3 regions of the Streptomyces sp. NPDC107454 genome follow, and region 1 is predicted to be linked to each of the others. Evidence: riboswitches for the same ligand, from Rfam matches in the RefSeq annotation. Region 1 holds a riboswitch; each other region holds the start of a gene.
The links. A riboswitch is a leader RNA that binds a small molecule or an ion and turns the genes downstream of it on or off. The one in region 1 is predicted to bind cobalamin.
Positions count from the first base shown of each region.

Region 2: it holds a riboswitch for cobalamin, as region 1 does, so the genes downstream of both, ACZ69M_RS40415 ((2Fe-2S) ferredoxin domain-containing protein) here and ACZ69M_RS10635 (CbtB domain-containing protein) in region 1, are expected to answer to the same signal.
Region 3: it holds a riboswitch for cobalamin, as region 1 does, so the genes downstream of both, metE (5-methyltetrahydropteroyltriglutamate--homocysteine S-methyltransferase) here and ACZ69M_RS10635 (CbtB domain-containing protein) in region 1, are expected to answer to the same signal.

Region 1 covers NZ_JBVJPA010000004.1:94,530-99,604, reverse strand. Annotated here, with positions in the region: gene ACZ69M_RS10645 (hypothetical protein) at 1-296, opposite strand, end outside; gene ACZ69M_RS10640 (CbtA family protein) at 642-1,394, opposite strand; gene ACZ69M_RS10635 (CbtB domain-containing protein) at 1,418-1,639, opposite strand; cobalamin riboswitch at 1,675-1,823, opposite strand; gene ACZ69M_RS10630 (MFS transporter) at 1,943-3,253, opposite strand; gene ACZ69M_RS10625 (phytanoyl-CoA dioxygenase family protein) at 3,377-4,309, shown strand; gene ACZ69M_RS10620 (GNAT family N-acetyltransferase) at 4,296-5,075, opposite strand, start outside.
Region 2 covers NZ_JBVJPA010000020.1:14,786-19,860, reverse strand. Annotated here, with positions in the region: gene ACZ69M_RS40425 (winged helix DNA-binding domain-containing protein) at 1-1,179, opposite strand, end outside; gene ACZ69M_RS40420 (magnesium and cobalt transport protein CorA) at 1,347-2,507, shown strand; gene ACZ69M_RS40415 ((2Fe-2S) ferredoxin domain-containing protein) at 2,933-3,325, opposite strand; cobalamin riboswitch at 3,448-3,624, opposite strand; gene ACZ69M_RS40410 (short-chain fatty acyl-CoA regulator family protein) at 3,639-5,036, opposite strand.
Region 3 covers NZ_JBVJPA010000020.1:6,694-11,768, reverse strand. Annotated here, with positions in the region: gene aceB (malate synthase A) at 1-328, shown strand, start outside; gene ACZ69M_RS40395 (3-hydroxybutyryl-CoA dehydrogenase) at 325-1,194, shown strand; cobalamin riboswitch at 1,403-1,598, shown strand; gene metE (5-methyltetrahydropteroyltriglutamate--homocysteine S-methyltransferase) at 1,779-4,097, shown strand; gene ACZ69M_RS40385 (hypothetical protein) at 4,187-4,513, shown strand; gene metF (methylenetetrahydrofolate reductase [NAD(P)H]) at 4,597-5,075, shown strand, end outside.

The DNA.
Region 1 (5,075 bases):
CCGGAGACGTACCAGTTCGGCCCTTCGGTTGTGTATTCGGCGAGGGAAACGGGGTACTTGCAGCCCTCCCCGACGGTCTGGCCGGGAGCCAGCCGGACCTGGACGCTGCCGGGAACGGTGTCCCATTGGTGGAAACCGCCCTGCGAGGTCCAGTCGGCGCCCACGACGTTTCCGTCGGCGCCGACGATGCGGTACTGGACCGTGGCGGACTCGCACGCCCCGGCGGTCGTGGCACTGGCCACCCCCGCGCAGAGCAGGGGCACGGCGGAGGTGGCGAATGCGGTTGCGGCGAGCACAGCCAGAGTTCTGGAGTGTTGCGAACGCGACAAGATGAGCCTCTGTGAAATCGAAAGTGTGGGAGGTGATGACGCGCGAGTGACCGACGCGGACGGCAGAACCGGATGACCCGACGCAAGAACCGGCGGCAGGCATGCCGCCCAGGCCACTCGTGTCGCTTCGCTCACTTCAGACGCGGCGAAGCGAGCTGGATTCTTCCAACCTTTAACAACTCCCGTCAATTCTTCACCGGTTGACCACTTCCTCCACGGAACACACCTTCGAGGGCAGGGGACTTACGAGACCGTGGAAACGCGAGAGGCCCCCGGAGGGTTCCGGGGGCCTCACTCGTGCGGTGGGTGGTGTCAGCTGGGGACGGCGACCCGTCCGCTCGCGGCGGCCTTCACCGGCTTGGGATTCAGCAACCGCTCGGCCAACTCGCCGAAGACCAGGCCGAATCCGCCCCACAGCACGGTCTGGATGGCCAGTGCGGAGAGACGGAACCGCCACAGCAGGGTGGCCGGGAAGTCCTTCGGCACCTCATTGATGACCGGCAGGAACGCGTACGCCAGACCGATCACGACGGCGAAGGCGGCCACCGCGCCGACGGTGGCGTACCAGGTGCCGATCCTGGGTGCCAGCCGCTTGCCCAGGATGGTGGCGGCGATCGCGAGGAGCACGCTGAGCACCATCATCAGGAAGTACAGGGTGGTCCGCTTGCCGATGGTGTCGGGGTTGCCGACCGACGGCGGGTTGGCCGGGTACTTCAGGAACGGCACGACGTACACGGCCAGCAACGCGCAGCCGGACAGCAGCAGCGCGGTCGCCCGCGGGCTGAAGCGGCCGACGCGGCCGAGCGCGAAGGCGAAGGCGAGCGCGGCGATGCCGCCGAAAGCGACGCCGTAGACCAGGACGCCGGTAGCAAGACCGGCGGTGGACTGCAGAGAGCGGGAGACGATCTCCATCTCGTGCTCGTGGGAGTGGGCTTCCTCGAAGCTGATCGCGCTGTCGACGTTCGGCTCACCGAGGAAGTAGGCGGCAACCAGGGCGAGCAGGCCGGCACCGAGGCCGGCCAGCATGCCCCGCACGAGCAGATTTCTTACCGTTGCGGAGTTCATGGCAGTGCTGCGGGTCCCCTCGGTCAGTGGCAGGGGAAGCCGAGAAGGTGACGGGCGTCGTGTACCCACTCATGGACGTCCGAGCCGGAGACGACGGAGGTGGCGCCCTGTTCGGCACCGACGAAGTACAGCAGGACGAGCATCAGAATGCCGAAGAAGACCGCCCACGGAGCAATCGCCTTGAGCGGCAGCTTCGCGGGAACGACAGGGGTGGTGGTTGTCGGCTGGGCGACGGTCTGCGCCATGGCAGGACCTCCTCGGGAGTTCGCGTCCCATCTCGGTGGTGCACTGGACGACGGCTACGGGTCTGACTCACAAGAGGTCCCAGCGGGCTGGAGCCTCTCGTTCACAGTGGCGCGACCGTGCCGGTTTCCCACCGGCTTCCGTCTTGCCGTCATCGATATCGCACCGACCGTACCGCGTGTCGGGTGCGGGGCCAAGACCGCGCCACCTGGCGTGATCTTCCTCTCGCACCAGGTGGCCGGTCCCCTGTGAACAGCGGGTCAGCGGTGGCGGAACCAAGCTGAGTTCGGGCCCTGGCCTCGCTCTCAGACCGAGGGGGACCGGTCCGCGTCCTGGGGCTCGGGCGTGTCCGCCGTACGACCGAGCTTCTGTGCCTCCTCCAGCGTGCGAGCCCCGCGGAGAGGGGAGAACGTGAGCCAGAAGGAGACAACGAGGTAGGAGATCCCGACGGCCCACAGGGCCGTACCGGGTGACAGGGCGTCGGCCAGGGCGCCGCCGACGAGGGCCCCCAGGGGCAGCGTTCCCAGGGCGACAAGGCGGTAGCTCGCGGTCACCGCGCCGATCTGGTGCTCCGGCGGAATCGCCTGCCGCAGGCTGACGGCGAACACGTTGAACAGTGCGACGCCGAAGCCGTTCACCATCATGGCGACCGACGCGAGCACCGCGACGTATCCACCGACCTGGCTGACGGCGGGTACGAGCAGCAGACCCACCGCGGCCAGCACCGCGCCCAGGGCCAGCACACCGCCGACGGCCCACCGTTGGGTGAGCCGAGTGGCGCAGAGCGAACCGATCAGGGCCCCCACACTGCCGATGCCGGTGATCACGCCCACGACGGTGCCGCTCATGTCGAGATCACGGACGGCGAACACCAGGAAGACGGTCAGGAAGGCCTTCTCGTGCAGGTTCGACAGGCCGGCCTGAACGCACAGGTCCCGGATCGGGCGCAGGGACCACGTGTAGCGGAGCCCGGAGCCGATCGCCTTCAGCGCCGACTCACGTGGCTGTTCGGGGGCCTTGACGCCGCGCAGCAGCAGACCGCTCACCGCGGCACCGGAGGCGCACGCGGCGGCCACCGTCAGGGTCGGTGACACCCCCAACTGGCCGACGAGGAAGCCGGCCGCGGCGGGACCGGCGAGGGTGCTGACCGAATACGTCGCCTGGTGCAGGCCGTTGGCCGCGGCGATGGAGTTCAACGGCAGGAGCCTGGGCAGCGTGGACTGGTAGGCGACTTCGTAGAAGACGGTGGCGATACCGATCACGGCGGCGGCGACGACAAGTTGGCCGAAGTTCAGCCCGTCGGCCGCCTGGAACGCGGCGAGCACCGCAAGCGCGGCGCCCTGGGCGACACTCGCGGTGACGAGGGTGCGGCGCGGCGGATACCGGTCGACCATGACACCGGCGATCAGCGAGAGCACCACGACGGGGACGAACTGCACCGCCGAGACGAGTCCCACGCCCGTGCCGTCGGCGTGGAGATAGGTGACCGCGATCAAGGGTAGGAGAAAACTGGTCAGCTGTCCGCCGAAATGCGCCGAGGTTTCTCCGAGCCAGATGTTGCGGAAGTCTTTGTTGTCCGCGATCAGGATTCGAATATCCTTGTCGAATATGGCCACCGCAACCCCCGGTCAAGTCTTCATGAAAAAAATCACGGCAACGCTAGCATGGCGCACCGTGGTCCGCTAGCGTGCGGGTGGATGTCGTTGTTGCACCCCATTCACGGTAACAGGAGTCGCGGAATGTACGACCATTCAGGACTTACCGCCGAGGAAGTCGAACTGCTCCCGTCCGAGGAAGATGTCCGGCTTTACTCGGAGCGTGGCTGGTATTTGTCCGAGAAGCTGCTCACCGACGCCGAAGTGGACGCCCTGACCGACGCGAGCGAGCGCTACTACGCTGGTCAGCGCGATCGGGAGCTTCCGACACGACCGGACCGGCTGGCCGACTGGACCCCCGCCGACGGAGATGTCCAACGCAACAACGACTACATCCACTACCAAGACGAAACGATGAGGAAAATCCTGAGGAAACCCATCGTCGGGGCGGTGGCCGCCCGCTTGGCGCAGACGCCTGGAATACGCGTCTTCCAGGCCACGCTGATCTACAAGCCGCCCATCGCCGAGGAGAAGTCGAACATTGTCTCCTGGCACTTCGACAAGTATTTCTGGCCCACCTGCTCCTCGGACGAAATGCTCACCGCCTTCATTCCGTTCCACGACTGCACCGAGGAGTCGGGCACGATCACCATGGTGAATGGAAGCCACCGCTGGCAGCATCGGCACGGCGCCGCCCGGCCGGTCGGTGATCCGCGGGACGTGGGGCGCGACTATCTCCTGAACGGAGACGCGGAGCGAAACGGCGCCGTGGCCGAGAAGGTTCCGGTGCACATTCCCAAGGGACACATGACCTTCCACCACTGCCTTCTCTACCACGGCAGCGGCGCCAACCGCAGTCCGCGGCCGCGCCGGGCCATCTCGTTCCATCTCCAGGACGGGACGAACGCCTACCGCGACCACACCCTGTCCGACGGCCGGCAGGAGCCCTACAAACACGACTTCCTGGTCCGCAGGACTCCCGCCGGGCAACCGGACTACTCCGACCCGGAGTTCTGCCCGGTGCTGTGGCCCGTCCGCGAGCCCGACGGCCCGGAGGCCTCCCTCACAGGGCAGTGACGCGGGTCAGATCCCACTCCTCCTCGCTCATGCCGGCGCCCGCCTCTTCACGGACCGCGTCGGCGAGAGCCTGGTCCGCCACCGTGTCCCGTCGCAGTCCGGCGGGCGCGGTGGCCGGCAGGGGAACGACGGCCGCCCACAGGGGGTGCAGCGAGGCCCCCCGGTGAACCTTGGCCTTCAGGGCGGAGGGCCCGAGATGGAGCGTGGTCATCGCGTTGCGTTCCATGTGGTGGAGCGGTTCGTAGTACACGGCGTTGAAGTACTCGTAGGCGTTGCGCGTCCGCTCGTAGTCGAAGCCGGCCACCCGGGCGTAGAAGGTGTTCCGCCAGGCGAAGCACAGGCTGGCGCCGACCAGTTCCCCCTTCTCGTCGACACAGCGGAACACGGTGCTCAGGTCGTCAAGGCAGTTTGCCTGGACGGTGAGGAACGTGTGGATCTCAGCGAGGTCGAGGGAGGCGTTGTACCGGTCCATGGTCTGGGCGACCAGTGGCGCGAACTCATCGACGCACGCGGACAACGGAGCCGTCTCCACGTGCAGCCCGGAGTCCGTGAAGCGCCGGATCTCGTACTCGCGCTTGCGGACGTTGCGACCGAGCAGCTCACGGTAGGACTCGAAAGTGCCGCCGTCGTTGTGCACGACGGCCTCCGCGGCGCGCAGCTGCGCCCGCACCCCGAACCGGCTCGCGAGCAGCCGCAGACTGTCGGTGGTGAGGAAGTCGAAGAGCAGCGCGTCGCAGCCGAGCGCCGCGGCCCTCTCGGCGGCACC
Region 2 (5,075 bases), on a different contig from region 1:
CGACGCGCCGGACAGCGTCCGGAGCAACCCCTCCGCCTCCGCCACCACCTCCTCCCGCTGGACCTTCGTGAGCCGGCCGAAGGGTTCGATGGTGAGCACGTCCCCCTCCTGTCGCCACAGGCCGCCCAGGAAGCCGTCGACGAGCAGCGTGCAGTACGCCTGGTTGCCCGCCCAGTTGCGCCCTTTGAAACCGGCGGGCACCACCCGGGAGCGGTCGGCGTGCGAGAGGAGCAGGTTGTCGAACTCGGGCAGGAAACGAGGCGGGGCCGGGGTGTCGGCGTCGGGGCGGGGCGCGTCGGGGAGGTCGAAGAGTTCGACGCCGTTCTCGTCGCGGAAGGTGAGCAGTCGCGGGCGGAGTCGTTCGAAGGCCTCGCGCAGCCGGGTCAGCCCCGCCCAGGTCTGCATGTCCTTCACGGAGGCGGGGCCGAACGCGGCGAGGTAGCGCAGGACGGCCGCGTCGGGGCCCGGGGACGGCTCGGTGGGACGGCCCAGCCAGTGTTCGGCGGTGGTCAGCGCGACCTGGCCGCTGCGGCCCCACAGTCCGCGCGGGGTGACCTGGACGAGCGGCAGCCGGCAGCGGGCGGCGACCGAGAGCGCGAAGGGGTCGGCGTCCGGCCAGTGCACGAGCAGTTCCTCACGCAGCTGTTTCATCGTGCGCGGCTCGGCCTCCACCAGTTCCCGGGCGATCACGGCGAGCCGGTCCAGGTCGACACCCGCGAGCCCCTTGCGGAAGGTGTTCAGCTCCCGGTCGCGGGCCCCCTGCACGAGCGGTCGCAGGGTGAGGGCGTCGTCGGCGGTGTGGGTGTGGATGGTGGAGCGCAGGGTCACGATGCGGACGACGGCACGGTCCTCCATGGCCGTCGACAGCTCCTCGGGCCGGAACCCTTCCAGTCGGGCGGCGAGGGCGTGGTACGGCGGCTTCACGTTCTGCGCCTGAAGACCCACGAGGTGCCGGACGGCGTCCGTGACGCCATGCCCGGCGGAGCGGTGCAGGAGGAGCTGGCGGGCGAGGGTCGCACGGTTGAGGGCGCGGGGGTCGAGTACGGGTGCGGGGTGGGCGCCGATACCGCGCCTCCTGGCCCCACCCCCACCGCCCACCTTCCCGCTCCCGCTCCCGCTCCCGCTGGCGCTGCCGTCCACGCCGCTCGTCTTCGTCTTCGCCGTCGCCCTCGTCGTCATGCCGTGCACGCTAACGGGGCTTGCGGACACCTTCTGTCCGCAAGCCGTGGGGCCCTCCACGGGCACGCCCGCCCGGACGGTACGCCCACTGCCCGCCCGCGACATTTGACCCGTATATCCTTCTCCGTGATCACAGCGACGTACCTGCGACTTGGGAGGCAGCCGCAATGTCCGAGCGACGCCCCCGTCCGACCGCCAAGAACGGCAGAAAGCCCGTCTGGCGACGCGCCCTGAACCCGCCGGCCGCGACCGGCGTGACACCGCCGGCGCCGCGCGCCGACCCGCCGGAGCCGGAACCCGCCGTCGCCGACAGCGTCGTACAGGCGGCCCTGTACCGCGACGGCGTACGGGTCTCGACCCCCACCTCCCTGGCCGACACCTTCCGAGAGCTGCGCGACCAGCCGTCCGGCATGGCATGGATCGGCCTGGCCCGCCCCACGGAGGCCGAACTCCTCTCCCTGGCGGCCGAGTTCGACCTGCATCCACTCGCCGTCGAGGACGCGATGGAGGCACACCAGCGTCCGAAGCTGGAGCGCTACGGCGACACGCTCTTCGTCGTCCTGAGCGCGGCCCGCTATCTGGACGCGGCCGAGGAGGTCTACTTCGGCGAACTGCACGTCTTCGTGGGCCCAGACTTCGTGATCACCGTCCGGCACGGCGCGGCACCGGACCTGTCGGCGGTGCGCCGCCGCATGGAGGACACCCCGGAGCTGCTGAAACTCGGCCCCGAGGCCGTCCTCTACGCGATCCTCGACTCCGTGGTCGACGGCTACGTCCCCGTCGTCACCGGCGTCCAGAACGACATCGACGAGATCGAGACCGAGGTCTTCCGCGGCGACCCCGAGGTGTCCCGCCGCATCTACGAACTCTCCCGCGAAATGGTCGAGTTCCAGCGCGCCACCCGCCCGCTGGTCGGCATGCTGCACGGCCTGATGGCGGGTTTCGCCAAGTACGGCACCGAAGAGGAACTCCAGCGCTACCTCCGCGACGTCGCCGACCACGTCACCCACACCAGCGAACGCGTCGACGGCTTCCGCCAGGCCCTCACCGACATCCTCACCGTCAACGCCACCCTCGTCACCCAGCAGCAGAACGCCGAGATGCGCGCACTGGCGGAGGCGGGCTTCGAGCAGAACGAGGAGATCAAGAAGATCTCTTCGTGGGCGGCGATTCTGTTTGCTCCCACACTGGTTGGAACTATTTACGGCATGAACTTTGAGAACATGCCGGAGCTGGGATGGCACTTCGGATACCCCTTTGCGATCGGCCTGATGGGGGTGGTTTGCGCGAGTTTGTACGTGATTTTCAAGCGGCGGGACTGGCTCTAGCCCCTCGCACTACGCTCAGTTCCTGTTCACACTTTGCTCACGCATCTACTGCGGATCGAGCGAGGATCGGCCGTGGGGAGTCCCTGGGGAGAGGTGATGCGGGTGATCTCCTCATCCAGCCTCATCTGAGCCTCTGACCTGGTCTTTCGAGCACTCTTCAACGCTGGGGAGAATCTGGGGAGAATTGAATGACACTCTCCCCTTCCACCCCGACGCAATACCCTGGCGGGCTCCCCTACTCGCCGATTTCTGCCGAACTGACTACCCCTACGACACATCACAGACAGTGACGACAATGTGCTGTCTCGCCGCCCACATCATGAGGCGGACCACGTTCACCTTGCCCACGCCCACGGAGTCGACGTCGAGTGACGATCGGTATCCGAGAGAGCTCCGTAGAAACGTCAATCGGTCTGGATGCGCGCTCATCGCGCCCTGCGCGGCGGGGTGAAGGCGTAGAGATCGAGGATGTCGGGGCAGGGAGCGATACCGGGGCCGCCGGCCTGTACCCAGGCGGCGACGTCCTCGGTGGCGTCGGGGTCGTTGACGAGGCCGAGCCAGACCGGGCGGGCGCCTGCGGCACGGGCGGCGGCCGAGGGCTGGACGACGATCACGTTGGCGTGTTCGCACACGTCGAGACAGTCCGAGACACGCACGGGAACCTCCTCGGCCAGGCGTGCCACCTGCCGGTCGTGGTCCACGCCGGTGACTTTCGGGGTCCCGCAGCAGCAGTCCCGGCAGACCACGACCCGGCACGGCGCCGGGGCTGCGGGAGGGTGCGGGGCACGTCCGTCTTCTTCAGATCGCCGTCGAGGCATTGATCGTCACCCTCCTCTCAGAGGGAGACACGTAGCGGATCGCGGGGGCGCGGAGGTGCACGGGCATGCCTCGGGGGTCGGGGCTCGTACGCGGAGCCTGGCCTACGGACGTCCCTCCGCGCCGGAGCGCGAAGGTGCCAGCAGGTTTTCGGACTCGGGTTCGTCCGGCCGGGGCGCCTTCCCGGTCTCCCAGTGGCTCGCGTGCCCCGCCCGTCCCCCTCACCGCTGCGCGTCAGTTCCGGATTCGCACCGGATTCCCTGGCCTCGGGTGTGGCTCGACTGGCCTGATGAGGCTATCAAGTCCGTCGTACGGTCAGACCGTGCGATCGGTCACCGGGTACGGCACGAACGTGCTGCTGTTCTGGTCGATCCGCAGGGGCCGGCCGAGCGGCGGCGCGCCCCGCTGGGGGCAGTCGAGGCGTTCGCAGACGCGGCAGCCCATGCCGATGGGGGTGGCGGCTGAGGCGCTGGTGAGGTCGAGGCCGTCGGCGTAGACCAGGCGGTGGGCGTGGCGGATCTCGCAGCCGAGGCCGATGGCGAAGGTCTTGCCGGGTTCGCCCCAGCCGCCGCGGTGCCGGGTGATCGCGCGGGCCGTCCACAAGTACCGCTGCCCGTCGGGCATTTCGGCGATCTGGACGTGGATGCGGCCGGGGGCGGCGAACGCCTCGTAGACGTTCCAGAGCGGGCAGGTGCCGCCCGCCCGGGAGAAGTGGAAGCCGGTCGCGGACTGCCGCTTGGACATGTTGCCAGCGCGGTCGACCCGGACGAAGGAGAAGGGAACTCCGCGCAGCCGCGGGCGTTGGAGGGTGCTCAGGCGGTGGCAGACGGTCTCGTAGCCGAGGCCGTAATGGTCGGTGAGGCGTTCGATGTCGTAGCGCGCCTCTTCGGCCGCCGTGTGGAAGGCGGTGTACGGGAGGATCATCGCGGCGGCGAAGTAGTTGGCGATGCCGATGCGGGCCAGGGCGTGGGTGGGGGTGCCGGGTTCGAAGTCCTCGGCGGCCTGGCGGTCGAGTTCGTCGCCGTATTCGAGCAGGGCGAGCTGGGTGGCCATGCGGAAGGCGCGCTGGCCGGGGCGGAGCCGGGTGGACAGGTGGAGGGTGCGGGTCGGCTCGTCGAAGTGGTGAAGGCGTTCGCCGGGTTCGGCGGTCAGCCGGACGCCATGGCGGTCGGTGAGGCGGGTGGCCAGGACGCGGAGGACATCGCCGGGGCGGATACCGATGTCGCGGGCGAGGTCCTCCGCGGCGAGGTCGGTGTCGTGGAGGTAGTTCTGGCGGCGGTAGAAGAAGTCGCGGATCTCCTCGTGCGGCGAGCGCGGCTGGTCCGGGTCCGTGCCCCGGCTGTCGGCAAGGTGTTCGGCGAGGCGCTGGTTGCGGCGGCCGAGGTCGACCAGGACCTGGGCGACGCCGGGCAGCCGGGCCGCGAGGTCGGCGAGGTCGGCGGCGGAGACGCGGGCCTCGGCGAGTTCCCCGGCCAGTGCCTCACGGAGGTCCGCCACCAGCCGGGTGGTGTCGCGTGCGGAGAAGAAGCCGGGGTCGACGCCGAACGCTTCGGTCAGGCGCAGCAGGACGGGCACGGTCAGCGGGCGGGAGTCGTGCTCCATCTGATTGAGATAGCTCGGCGAGATCGCGAGGACCCGGGCGAGCTCGGCCTGGCTCATCCCGCGTTCCTCGCGCAGACGGCGCAGCCGGGCGCCCGCGTATGTCTTGCTCACCGCGATCCTCCCAGTCCGTGATGCGGTCAGCGTACGTGA
Region 3 (5,075 bases), on a different contig from region 1:
CATCGCGGTGGCGCTCGGCTACTTCGACGCCTGGCTGCGTGGCCAGGGCGCGGTCGCCATCGACGGCCTGATGGAGGACGCGGCCACCGCCGAGATCGCCCGCGTGCAGATCTGGCAGTGGCTACGACACCAGGTGATCGACCGCGAGACCGTCCTGACCATCCTCGACGACGAGACGGCCGCCCTCGGCGTCGTCCGCCCCTGGGCACCCGTCGAGGAAGCACGGGAGCTCTTCGAGCGGACGGCTCTCGCCCCCGAACTGCCCCTCTTCTTCACCCCGGACGCCTACTCCCGCCACCTCGTGCAGCGCGCGGAGCCCCGGTCATGAGCGCCCGCATCCAGCGCGTCGGGATCGTCGGCGGCGGTCAGATGGGCGCCGGTATCGCCGAGGTGTGCGCACGGGCCGGTCTGGACACCGTGGTCTGCGAGGCCGACGCCACGGCCGCCCGCGCGGCGCGGGACAGGGTCACCTCCTCACTCGAACGTGCCGTCCAGCGCGGCAAGCTGGACCCGGCCACCGCCCGGGACGCCCTCGCCCGACTCGCCTTCACCGGCGAACTGGACGACCTGGCCGACCGGCAGCTGGTCGTCGAGGCGGTCATCGAGAACGCCGACGCGAAGACCGAGATCTTCGCCGCCCTCGACAAGGTCGTCGAAGACCCGGACGCGGTCCTGGCCACCAACACCTCCTCCCTCCCAATCATGCGGCTAGGCATGGCGACCAGCCGGGCCGACCGGGTCGTGGGACTGCACTTCTTCAACCCCGTCCCCGTGCTGCCGCTCGTGGAGGTCGTGACCTCCCTGCACACCGCGCCCGGGACCGTCGCCGCCGTGGAGCACTTCGCCACCGAAACGCTGGGCAAGACGGTCATCCACTCCCGGGACCGGGCGGGGTTCGTCGTCAACGCCCTCCTCATCCCCTACCTCCTGTCCGCGATCCGGATGGCCGAGTCCGGCTTCGCCACCGCCACCGACATCGACACCGGCATGGAGCTGGGCTGCGCCCACCCCATGGGCCCCCTGAAGCTCGCCGACCTGATCGGCCTCGACACCGTCGCCGCCATCGCCGAGTCGCTCTACGACGAGTTCCGCGAACCCCTCTACGCCCCGCCCCCGCTGCTCCAGCGGATGGTCGAGGCGAGGCTGCTCGGCCGTAAGACCGGCCGGGGGTTCCACACCTACGTCCAGGACTGAGGATCCTGGCGATTCCGGGCTGAGGAGCCTGGAGCGCGCCGCCGGGTGAGGGTCCGGCAGGCGCCGACTGGGGAAGGGCGGGAGACGCGTGTGCGGCGTTTCCCGCCCTCGGCCCGTTTCACACCCGTCATCCGCGTGTGCCGACTCACCATCCGAATGATGGACGCGACGCTCCGTATTCGGTGGCGGCCCCTTAGGGTGGCGGGTGCAGCTGGTTCGCCCCGTCAGCCAGGCGGGGTGTCGCAAGAGGGAACCCGGTGGGAATCCGGGACTGCCCCGCAGCGGTGAGTGGGAACGACCGCCGTCATACGCACTGGACCCGACGTACCGGGCCTGGGAAGCGACGGCCAGTAGGTGTCCTCCGTCAGGAGGGCGGGCCCGCGAGTCCGAAGACCTGCCCGTTGCCCGCGCGCGCAAGAGCGTGTGCGGATACCCCGGTGACCTCGTGGGCGGGTCGGCGTACATACCAGTCGGGACGACCGTGCCTTTGCCGCGCGAGGTCGTCGCCGTCCGGTTCGTCATCACCTTCGCGCTCTCGTCCCGTCGCCGGGATCCCAGGGAATCGTCTCGCGAAGGAGATCTCCGTGACAGCGAAGTCCGCAGCCGCGGCAGCACGGGCCACCGTGTACGGCTACCCCCGCCAGGGCCAGAACCGGGAACTGAAGAAGGCGATCGAGGGCTACTGGAAGGGCCGCGTCTCCGCCGACACCCTCCGGGAAACCGCCGCCGGACTCCGCCGGAGCAACTGGCAGCAGCTCGCCGACGCCGGCGTCCACGAGGTACCCACCGGCGACTTCTCGTACTACGACCACGTCCTCGACACCACCGTCATGGTCGGCGCGATCCCCGAGCGGCACCGGGCCGCCGTCGAAGCCGACGCGCTCGACGGCTACTTCGCCATGGCCCGCGGCACCCAGGACGTCGCCCCGCTCGAAATGACGAAGTGGTTCGACACCAACTACCACTACCTGGTCCCCGAGTTGTGTCCTGACACGGTCTTCACCGCGAACTCCGCCAAGCAGGTCGCGGAACTGAAGGAGGCCCTGGCCCTCGGCCTGACCGCCCGCCCGGTCCTGGTCGGCCCCGTCACCTACCTGCTGCTCGCCAAGCCCGCCCCTGGCGTCGCCGCCGACTTCGAGCCGCTCACCCTGCTCGACCGGCTGCTGCCGGTGTACGCCGAGGTGCTCGCCGACCTGCGGGCGGCAGGCGCGGAGTGGGTGCAGCTGGACGAGCCCGCCCTGGTCCAGGACCGCACCCCGGCCGAACTGAACGCGGCCGAACGTGCCTACCGCGACCTCGGCGCCCTCCCCGACCGGCCCAAGCTCCTGGTGGCCTCCTACTTCGACCGGCTCGGCAACGCCCTCCCCGTCCTGGCCAAGGCGCCCGTCGACGGGCTCGCCCTCGACTTCACCGAGGCGGCGGCCGCCAACCTGGACGCCCTGGCCGCCGTCGGCGGGCTGCCCGGCAAGCGGCTGGTCGCCGGGGTCGTCAACGGCCGCAACATCTGGATCAACGACCTCGCCACGTCCCTGTCCACCCTCGGCACCCTCCTCGGGCTTGCCGACCGGGTCGACGTGGCCGCCTCCTGCTCCCTTCTGCACATCCCTCTCGACGCGTCCGCCGAGCGGGACATCGAGCCGCAGATCCGGCGCTGGCTGGCCTTCGCACAGCAGAAGACCACCGAGATCGTCACCCTCGCCAAGGGCCTCGCCCAGGGCACCGACGCCATCACCGGCGAGCTCGCCGCCAACCAGGCAGACCTCGCCTCCCGCGCGACTTCGCCCATCACCCACGCCCCGGCCGTACGTGACCGGGCAGCCGCCGTCACGGAGGCCGACGCCCGCCGCTCCCAGTCCTACGCCGAGCGGGTCGGGGCCCAGCGTGCCCACCTCGGGCTGCCGCTGCTGCCGACGACGACCATCGGGTCGTTCCCGCAGACCGACGAACTGCGGGTCGCCCGCGCCGACCTGCGCACCGGCCGGATCGACACCGCCGGGTACGAGGAGCGCATCAAGGCGGAGATCCAGGAGGTCATCTCCTTCCAGGAGAAGACCGGCATCGACGTCCTGGTGCACGGTGAGCCCGAGCGCAACGACATGATCCAGTACTTCGCCGAGCAGCTGACCGGCTACCTGGCAACCCAGCACGGCTGGGTCCAGTCCTACGGCACCCGGTACGTGCGTCCGCCGGTCCTGGCCGGCGACATCTCCCGTCCCGAGCCGATGACGCTGCGCTGGACGTCGTATGCCCAGTCCCTCACCCACCGTCCGGTCAAGGGCATGCTGACCGGTCCGGTCACCATGCTGGCCTGGTCGTTCGTCCGTGACGACCAGCCGCTCGGCGACACCGCCCGCCAAGTCGCCCTCGCCCTGCGCGACGAGGTGAACGACTTGGAGGCGGCGGGTACTTCGGTGATCCAGGTCGACGAACCCGCACTGCGCGAGACCCTGCCGCTGCGGACCGCCGACCGGGCCGCCTACCTCGCGTGGGCCACCGAGGCGTTCCGGCTCACCACCGCCGGAGTCCGCCCGGACACCCAGATCCACACCCACATGTGCTACGCCGAGTTCGGCGACATCGTCCAGGCCATCGACGACCTCGACGCCGACGTCATCAGCCTGGAGGCGGCCCGCTCGCACATGCAGGTCGCCCGCGAACTCGCCGCCCACGGCTACCCGCGCGAGGCCGGACCCGGCGTCTACGACATCCACTCCCCGCGCGTGCCCAGCACCGAGGAAGCCTCCGAGCTGCTGCGCACCGGCCTCAAGGCCATCCCGGCCGAGCGGCTGTGGGTCAACCCCGACTGCGGCCTGAAGACCCGCGGCTGGCCCGAGACCCGGGCCTCCCTGGAGAACCTGGTCACCGCCGCCCGCACGGTCCGCGGCGAGCTGCCCGCTTCCTGACCCATGGTCTGAGTGGGCCGGGACGCCACAAGCGTCCCGGCCCCGCCGAGCAGCACCGCCAGGACCAAGGCAGGAAGGGGGGCCTATCCGTGCGGAACAAGCCGCGCCAGATCGTCGTGGACGGCAAACCCATGATCGCCGTGCCGACGAAGGAGTTCGAGAGTCTGCTGGCCATGCGCAGACAGCTCGGCAGTCAGAGCGCGAAGATGCGCATACTGCGCGACGCACTCGTCGAAATGACCGAACTCCTGGACACCCTGGTGGAGGCCCTCGGCGACGGCGGCCTGCCCGGGCCACGGGACGGTTCCACGGATCCCGACCCCCAGCGCACCAATCTGGAACTGGTCGCCGAAATGCGCCGACAGGCGCACCGGGTACGCGCCATCACCGGGTCGGGGCGCACCGGACCCGAGTAACCGGTTCCACCACGCCGAGTATCCCGGTAAACCCACGCCCTGAAATTCCTTCGCGGAGTCCCGAACCGACTGGAACGGCCCACATGGCTCTCGGTATCCCCAGCACAAGGAAAGACCGTGCGGTAACCATTCATGACCTGCTCGCACGGGGAGGCCGCTGTTACTCGTTCGAATTCATGCCGCCTCGCAGCGCGGCAGCCGAAGCCGGACTCTGGACCGCGATTCGCAGGCTGGAGACCCTGGCGCCCACGTTCGTCTCGGTGACCTACGGTGCCGGCGGCTCGACGCGGGGCAGGACCGTGAACGTGACTGGGCGAATCGCCCAGGAGACCACACTCACCCCGGTCGCCCACCTCACCGCGGTCGACCACAGCGTCGCGGAACTGCGCAACATCCTCGGCCACTATGCCGACCAGGGCGTACGCAACATCCTCGCCCTGCGCGGAGACCCGCCCGGCGATCCGCTCGGCCCCTGGACAAAGCATCCACAGGGCGTGCGGTACGCGGCCGAACTGGTCAGCCTGATCAAGGAGTCGGGGGACTTCTGCGTCGGCGTCGCCGC